Regions from separate parts of the Cytobacillus sp. FSL W8-0315 genome, predicted to be linked through region 2. Evidence: predicted binding sites of a transcription regulator. Region 2 holds the regulator's gene; the other holds the start of a gene.

Region 1 (4,138 bases), 1.2 Mb from region 2:
TGAAATTAATTCATCGCTCAATTCCAGGTCTCCTTTCCGATGGTATGATTGTAACATAACACTGTTACGTTAAGAATATTGTATTATTCATTTTTTTCCGAGGTTTTTCGACAAAATCCCGATTTTACACCATGAAATCAATCCAGGATGAACTCCCCTTTATAAAACAGTGTTCTATTTAAACAAAAAGACCTGGCTCTCTATAGAACCAGGCTTCTCTTCATTCGTATATTTTTAATAGGTTATACTGCTTTCCAAGATACTGATAATTTTGCCTGCGGTACATTTCCTTTGGAGTATCTTCTCCATCTGCAATAAGTATGATGGTTTTATCCTGAAACTGATCCATCACGCATTTCTGCAGGCGCCTGCCGATGCCCTTTTTCTGAAAATCCTCATGGACCATCAATCCATCAATTTCAGCTGTGTATTCCTTGATAATTACATCTACTGATCCGGCAGCTTTCCCTTTATAATATGCAATGAACTGCTTAATCCTTTCATCGTTAAAATTCCTTAAATGCTGACCTTTCTTTTTCTCGGCATAATTAATCCCGTAAACCGAATCCTGCTCATGCTGAAATTCCAGATAATCATTCCATGTTTCATCCGTAACATTTTCGACAGTAATTTCATCCTTTTCCTGAACATCAGGAAAATCAGCTGGATGAATCGCAAATAATTCTAAATAACCAACCGTAAAATCAACATCCTTCTCAAAGCTGGCCAGAAGTTCTCCGGTAAGCTCCTCGTCATCAGGAAAATAAAATCTTACATGCTTTTGGCCATATTTTTGATGAAAAGTTCTTAAATATTGATGTGCCTCCTCAAACTCTTGAACAGAAGGCATTCTTTTAAAAGCAATAAAGTTGCTGTCATACTGAAGGAGCATGTCAGGGTTATGGTTGTGAATAAAAAGTTCATTTTCCAGTACTGTGTGTCCCGGTTTATGGATATTATTAAAAGTGATTTTTTCCATCGGCTTCTCCTAATATAGCAAACACTTTAGTTTTGCAAAAATTTATATTCTTTATCTGTAATAAGCAGATCATGGCAGCGTATTAATTATTCTTTAATTCAAAGGGTACTGCTGTTATCATAAGCACACAGGAAATTCCGGCCATGTTGAGAAATAACCTTGGAAACCTTCTTTTCATACTCTTCCACTTATCAAATTGGAGGAAACTACGGTCATTTTCCGCTTTTGGCACCTGCAGATATATAAGAGACTCCATTTTGAAGATAGCAGTCTCTTTCATCGAATGGATAAAGGATACGGCCGCCGTCTGACCTTTTAAGATCATCTATTATAGCAATTAACCATTCATTAAAATTACCTCTAATAAATCAGAGATGTTTGAATTATTCTCCGCCGTCATATCATGTATTTTGGGAAATCCTTTTTCTAATCTTTATCAAATATTTCATCAAGTTTGTCTGCATAAAAAGTAATTGCTTTTTTATATTGCAAAACTTCCGGGTCATCAGAAGTTTCGGCCACACACTTTAGGAGCATCTCCATTGCCTCGCTGTGCTGGCCTAAATTATGGAGCGTCATGGAATAAAACACCTGGATTGCACGATTAGCCGGAAACTGGGAGATTCCTTTCTCGAACACCATCTTTGATTTTTCATATTCCCCAAGAGTCCGGTATGTGCTCCCAAGACCCAAAATGGCACCTGGCAGATCAGATTCAGGCAGCCCAAGTTCGATCGCTTTTTCATAATGAGAAACAGCTTTCGATTCCTCCCCTAGAACGTCAAAACTCCAGGCACAATGATAATGAATCACTGGGTTTAGGGGAAACTCTTCAGCCAATTTCACAAGCAGAAGGCTGGAATCTTTGTATTTCCCGAGATTGCGAAGTACAATCGCTTTTTCTAAGTCCGTGCTCATATGTACCTCCGATCACCGCTTTCTTTCTATTATATCTAAAAATTGCAAATAATGGGTATGGTAAAGCTTTAACTTTTCTGCAAAAATTGAATTATGTCTCGCTGCACTATTCTTTCACTTCAACCGAAGCTATTTCATCAAACATGACCTTCTCAAGAAACCCATCTTCCAATTCCAGATAAATTTTTCTGCCGATGCCGTCCAGCCTGTTTACCCTCCCTGTATATTCGTGGAATAATCCCTCCCGCCAGACTTTTACTATTAGAAAGAAGGCATATTCCATTGCATAGTGAATTTTGTTTTCATAGTCCTCCAATTCATATTCATCTATAAGCGGCTTGTCCTGTGCCATTTGTTCAGTTTCCAATTTTCTTAGCATCGCCCGGTGTTCCGGCATGAAGTGGGCTGGCTGCCATTTTATTTTCCCTCTGTCTTTTAGCGGCATAGTAAATCCCTCCATTCTTATTATAGAACATTTGTTCTGTTTTTAAACCTGTAAAGCACAAAATCTCAAGCTGGTTCATTTGGATAATAAAAGTACGAGTGGTAAAATAATCTTTAACTCTCTGAAAAGATTGGTGAAACAATGAAGCAGTTTCCTATAAAACACCGGTGGCTCGGACGTTTGCTGGCATCCGATCCCGGGCTTATCCGATTTCAAAAAGCAGGACGGGCCACTTTAAGTTTAATGGCTTCAGTCTTTACGACTTTGTTCATCATGCAATTGGCTGGTGCTGATGCCGCTCTCACTCCGGCGATAGTGTCCGGAATGGCAGGCATGCTTGGCATCATGATTGTCATGGATGACTCCAAAAAAGGTAAAATGCTCACAACTGGCCTGCTTGGACTTTCAGCCATGGCAGGGGTATCGAGCGGTTCCCTATTGGCGGGAAGCACGGTCTTTATCGATATTGCAATGGTTCTGTTAATCTTCTTAAGCTTTTATTTGACCCGCTTTGGAGTGCGGTATTTTTCTCTATGCATGATTGCATTCATGACACTTTATTTCGCGTCTATTTTAAAACTATCAGGCAGTCAGCTTCCATCCTTCTACTTCGGCATTTGGATTGGGATCGCGTATGCTTTCCTGTTCAATTTCATCCTTTTTCAGGACACCGCGAAAAACCTGAAAAGAAGCATTCGCTCCTTTCATTTCCAAAGTAATTTTACGTTCAATCTCTTAATTGAGGGGATGCAAGCCAAGGAAATGACTCCTCAGCAGCGGGAGGAATTGGGGAGAAACGTGCTGAAGCTCAGGGATTATGCTGTCATGGTTTCGGAGTATATAAATGATGAAGATGTTCAAAAATTATGGCCTGGGCTGACCTCTACTCAGCTGAGGTTATATATATTTGATGCAGGTATGCTGATTGAAACACTGACAGACTCAATTAGAAGCTTAAAAAAAGCAAATGCCCTTGAAATTGATGAGCTGAGAAAACTCCTGGTTTGGGTAACCCGTTCTCTTCGCGATGCTGAAGTTCTTGCCCAACAATATGAAGAACAAAATCTGCGTGAAGCAGAGCTTGCTGTTCAGGCCCTCCGCCTGCTTATTATTGATTTGTTCAGCCGGGAAGACAAACCTGCAGGATGGCTGTTTCTGATCAGGCGGATCGAGTCCATTGCGAACCATGTCATCGAGGGCGGCATAACCATACAGCAGGCACTTCATAAAATGAAAGACAATGAGATTAAATTATCTGAAGAGGCAGCTGAAGGCGACACTGAAGATGAACCATCTGAAGAAGATAAGGGCATCAAACCTTCCACCAAAAAAGCTTTTCAGGCATTGACTGCTGCAATCATTTCCATCATTGCCGGCCAGATTCTTTCGCCTGACCAGCCTTATTGGGTTCTTTTAACAGCTTTTATTGTTTTGCTCGGTACCGAATCGATCGGGCGCATTTATACGAAAGGTTTTCAGCGGTCGGTTGGAACAATTATTGGAGCAGTAATTGGATTTACACTTGCAAGAGTGGTCAGCGGCCATTCCGTCCTGGAAATAACGCTGATTTTTGCAGCGGTTTTTTTCGCCTTTTATTTGTTTGAGGTCTCCTATACGTTAATGAGCATGTTTATAACGATGCTGGTTGCTTTTATATATGACCTTTTACTTGGAGGAATTACATTTTCCCTTATCAGTGCAAGGGTAATCGATACAATTGCCGGTGCCGGCATTGCATTCGGAGTTTCCTTATTTATTTTCCCAAAGAAAACGAAGGAAAAAGTGGCGGATACCTT
Region 2 (4,138 bases):
TGGTTGAGTACCATGAATGGAAATGGTATTGGACACTAGTAACAGTAATGATTGCTCTATATATAAATGATAAATTTTATCGATGGTTTTCTAAAAGATTAATTTTGGTGGACTTAAAATGACCAGAGAAGTCCTGATTTTATTATGTTCGTGGATTTTATCATTGTACTTGTTATTAAGATATATCCCAACCGAAAGTAAAAGGTTAGCTTGGATAACCTTTATATTTGTTCAATCAATAGCATGGATACATGAATATATACAATTGGTATTTGGATTAGTTGAGTTTCCGTATAGAGAATTTAATAAAGCGACAAATATGAGCTTTTCATTGCATTATATTGTTTATCCCACAATTGCGGTGTTTTTTATACTTTTTTATCCAAAAGAAAAAGGGACAAGAAGAACATTTTTGTACTACTTACTATTTTCAATGGGGATAACAACTTACTCCTATCTTCTCGAAAAATTTAGTTCATTGTATCACTATATTCACTGGAACTGGTTCTTTGGATTAATTACCAACATGATTCTTCTTTATGTTGTAAAGATATATATATTTTGGTTTAAAAAAGGTCTGGTGTAACGAGTTGAAATATCTAGGTTCCCCCCGAGAAATATTAATAGTAAGGATTCTGTGTTAGACGACTAATTTAACCAAGGCAGGGGGCGTAAATTAAGAATAAGAATTAAGAGCTCAGGCGATAAAGGCGTGGCAACAAATCATTTACTTAAAATAAACGCCAGTACAGTGCCCCATATGAAAATCACTAAATAGAATAACCTTTGCAATAGACCGGCGTGCATAGGGATGAAAATTATTAACATATTGAGTGTGACTATGACTAGTAATGTAACTAAACAGTATTGAGTCCAGCGTTTTCCAATTTCTAAAGATTTTGCGTATAGCCAAAGACCGGGCAAAACAGTTATCATGTCAAGTTGAGCTGCTATTGAATGCCAAAATAGATTTATATCTGCTGGTATAAAGCCAGTCACAATATTCCCTAAAGCTAAGATAAGAATAAATATGGTTGCTAGCCGGTTTAGTCCTGTTTTCAAGGGTTTGTGAAAGATATAAAACACCAATGCTGCACTTATATAAAAAAATCCATTGGGCCTTTGCTTATTCCTTTTTTATCTTAGTTTCACTATACTTAATTGCCCATTGGTTCAGCAGAAGGAGCAGTTTTGAAAAAATAGTTAAAGAGGATTTCTAACGGCAAGGATTAGTATTTATGTTTCGTACGCAAGTACATCCCTTGGAGCAACGAACACTACATGAGCAATTACTTTAAAAATTCGAAAACACTCTGTTTGCATGAGCAGGGGGTTTTTACATAGCTAAAATACAAAAACCCCGTTTCTAAGTGAACGAGGTTTTAACTAATTTGTATTTCCCTGCATCTCTCTATTCTTTATGTCTGATCTTTAGGAAATCGAGACATGTCAGCAGTGCATCTCCTCCAAATCCTGCAATTACCGCAAGGAGCACTACCTTTAAGGCAGAGTCAGGATCTGAAGATACGACCAAAAAAACAGCCGCTAAAGCCCCCATGATTACTTCTTCAAAGACCCCCAGATAGATGAATTTTTTTGTCCTTCTGGGTTTGACCATTTTGCCTTCTTTCCGAATATGTCCAACGACACCGACCAGCCCACCAATCAACAAAGCGAAGGTAATGTTCAAAAACATTTTTTCTTCACACTCCTAAAGTCGAGATTTTGGACAAGCGACCTTAGGTTGATTCTCGGTGTATTACCATTATATAGAAAGTGGCTATAAAATAATATGCATAAAAATACCGAATTTTCTGAATAATAAAATAGTCATACATGACTGCAACTTAGTACCAACAGAAAAGGTATCAGTTACTTTCGTATGATTTCACTAATAGCATCAGGTAATAGGAACTGATAACCTTCTTAAAATTGGAAAAAATAAAAAGCAGGCAGTGGCTGCCTGCTTTTTATCATTCTATTAATGCATATGGCGGTATACACCTATAACTTTGCCAAGGATGGAAACATTTCGAAGGATGATAGGTTCCATTGTAGAGTTTTCCGGCTGAAGCCGGATATAGTCTTTTTCTTTAAAGAATCTTTTGACAGTTGCTTCATCTTCCTCTGTCATGGCAACCACGATATCTCCATTATTAGCAGTGCTCTGCTGTTTGACGATGACATAGTCGCCATCAAGGATTCCGGCTTCAATCATACTTTCCCCCATGATTTCAAGCATGAATACATGCTCATCAGCTGGTGCCATTCTTTCTGGAAGAGGGAAGTATTCTTCAACATTTTCAATGGCTGTTATCGGCTGCCCTGCAGTTACTTTACCGACGATCGGAACATTGACTGCACTGACCTTAGGGATGTGAGAAGACTCGTCCAGATCTAAAATTTCAATGGCGCGCGGTTTAGTAGGATCTCTGCGGATCAGCCCTTTGCTTTCAAGACGGGCGAGATGGCCGTGAACTGTTGAGCTTGAAGCCAGGCCGACTGCTTCCCCGATCTCCCTTACAGAAGGCGGATAGCCTCTCAATTTAACTTCCTCTTTAATAAACTCTAATATATCTTGCTGCCTTTTTGATAATTTCACCATCTTTACGCACCTCGTATGTTTTTGTTGTCTCAATTATAGCATCAATTACCATATGATACAAACATAAGTTCGAATTTTTATTGACACAAAACAAATGTTCGGTCTATAATAAAAACATCAAATGCGAACATACATTCTTTTAGAGGTGGTATATCATGCTGAAAAAATTGTGGAAATCATATTCTTATGCTATTATTCTCTTCGTTTTAAGCCTGACAGCATCGTTTATTATGCTCATTCAGATAGAGACACCTGATACGGAAAAGTTTGTGAAAGTCACTGTTGCAGAAGGTGACTCTTTATGGGAAATTGCTGAGAGTTTTTCGGCTGAACATTCGCTGTCTACAGATCAATTTATTAATTGGGTCGAACAAAATAATGAGATAGCGGCAGGCAGGATTTTTCCGGGCGATGAAATTGTTATTCCAGTAAAAGCACTGGATGACGAGCCTTATAAAGAGCTTGCCAGTTCAGACTTTTATGAATAAGGAGAAGTTATGAAAGCAATTATTTACTGCAGGGTTAGTACAACAAAGGATACTCAGGAAACGTCCCTTTCAAGACAGGAAGAAGAGCTGGTGAATCTGGCGAAAAAGCATGATTTTGAAGTAGTCAAGGTGATACGCGAACAGGCCAGTGGATATGACCTTGAAAGAGACGGTATATTGGAGCTTTTAGACTTAATTAAAGAAAAGGATATCAAGGTTGTCCTCATTCAGGATGAAACCAGGCTGGGGCGGGGTAATGCAAAGATAGCGATACTCCATTGCATCCTAAAGGAAGAAGTTCAGCTGTACAGCATTTCGAATAACGGCCAGCTCGAGCTTTCGGAATCAGATTCGATGGTGCTGAACATTGTTGGGATGGTAGAAGAATATCAGAGAAAGCTTCATAACATCAAAATTAGACGCGGCATGCAGCGGGCTGTTGATAAGGGATACCGCCCCGAGAAGAACTTAAGCAATCAGGGAACAAATGGCGGCAGGGAAAGAATAGAGGTGCCGATAGAGGAAATTGTCCGGCTAAGGAAAAACGAGTTAACATTTGCAGAGATTGCTGCAACACTCAGAGGCTTTGGCTATAATATCTCAAAAGCAACAGTCCACAGAAGGTATAAAGAGTATATGGAATCACTTGTTGAATAGAGCACTTTTCTTGTCAAAAGTGTTCTTTTTTAGTATGATGGCAGTTGAGTTTCAGTATTGTTCCATATCTGAAGCTATTGTATAATAAAAACTTCTATCAGAATATCCAAAGGTAAACTTTTGATATAAAGGAGCTTTAATATATGCTGCCAAAACAAAAACTTGCCCGAATTAATGAACTGGCAAAGAAGGCAAAGGAATCAGGTTTAACAGAAGCAGAAGCAAAAGAACAGACTTCTCTCCGCAAAGAGTATTTGGAGACTTTTCGCTCTGGCATGCTGAACACGCTTAAAGGTGTTACAATCGTTGACCCGAAAGGAAATGACGTAACTCCGAAAAAGCTAAAAGACTTCCAAAATAAAAACCGCCTTCACTAATATTATAATTG

What was found. The regulator LexA, encoded in region 2, represses DNA repair genes until DNA is damaged. The targets are predictions, from matches to a motif close to CGAACATATGTTCG.
Region 1: the regulator LexA is predicted to act here: its motif matches at 2,367-2,380, upstream of MKY20_RS13670 (YolD-like family protein).

Annotation. Positions count from the first base shown of each region.
Region 1 covers NZ_JBBOOC010000001.1:2,650,049-2,654,186, reverse strand. Annotated here, with positions in the region: gene MKY20_RS13685 (YhbD family protein) at 1-21, opposite strand, end outside; gene MKY20_RS13680 (GNAT family N-acetyltransferase) at 221-979, opposite strand; gene MKY20_RS13675 (tetratricopeptide repeat protein) at 1,406-1,897, opposite strand; gene MKY20_RS13670 (YolD-like family protein) at 2,004-2,342, opposite strand; gene MKY20_RS13665 (FUSC family protein) at 2,484-4,138, shown strand, end outside.
Region 2 covers NZ_JBBOOC010000001.1:3,890,702-3,894,839, reverse strand. Annotated here, with positions in the region: gene MKY20_RS19875 (CBO0543 family protein) at 1-122, shown strand, start outside; gene MKY20_RS19870 (CBO0543 family protein) at 119-586, shown strand; gene MKY20_RS19865 (hypothetical protein) at 724-1,086, opposite strand; gene MKY20_RS19860 (DUF4257 domain-containing protein) at 1,412-1,696, opposite strand; gene lexA (transcriptional repressor LexA) at 1,982-2,605, opposite strand; gene yneA (cell division suppressor protein YneA) at 2,761-3,093, shown strand; gene MKY20_RS19845 (YneB family resolvase-like protein) at 3,103-3,750, shown strand; gene MKY20_RS19840 (DUF896 domain-containing protein) at 3,894-4,127, shown strand.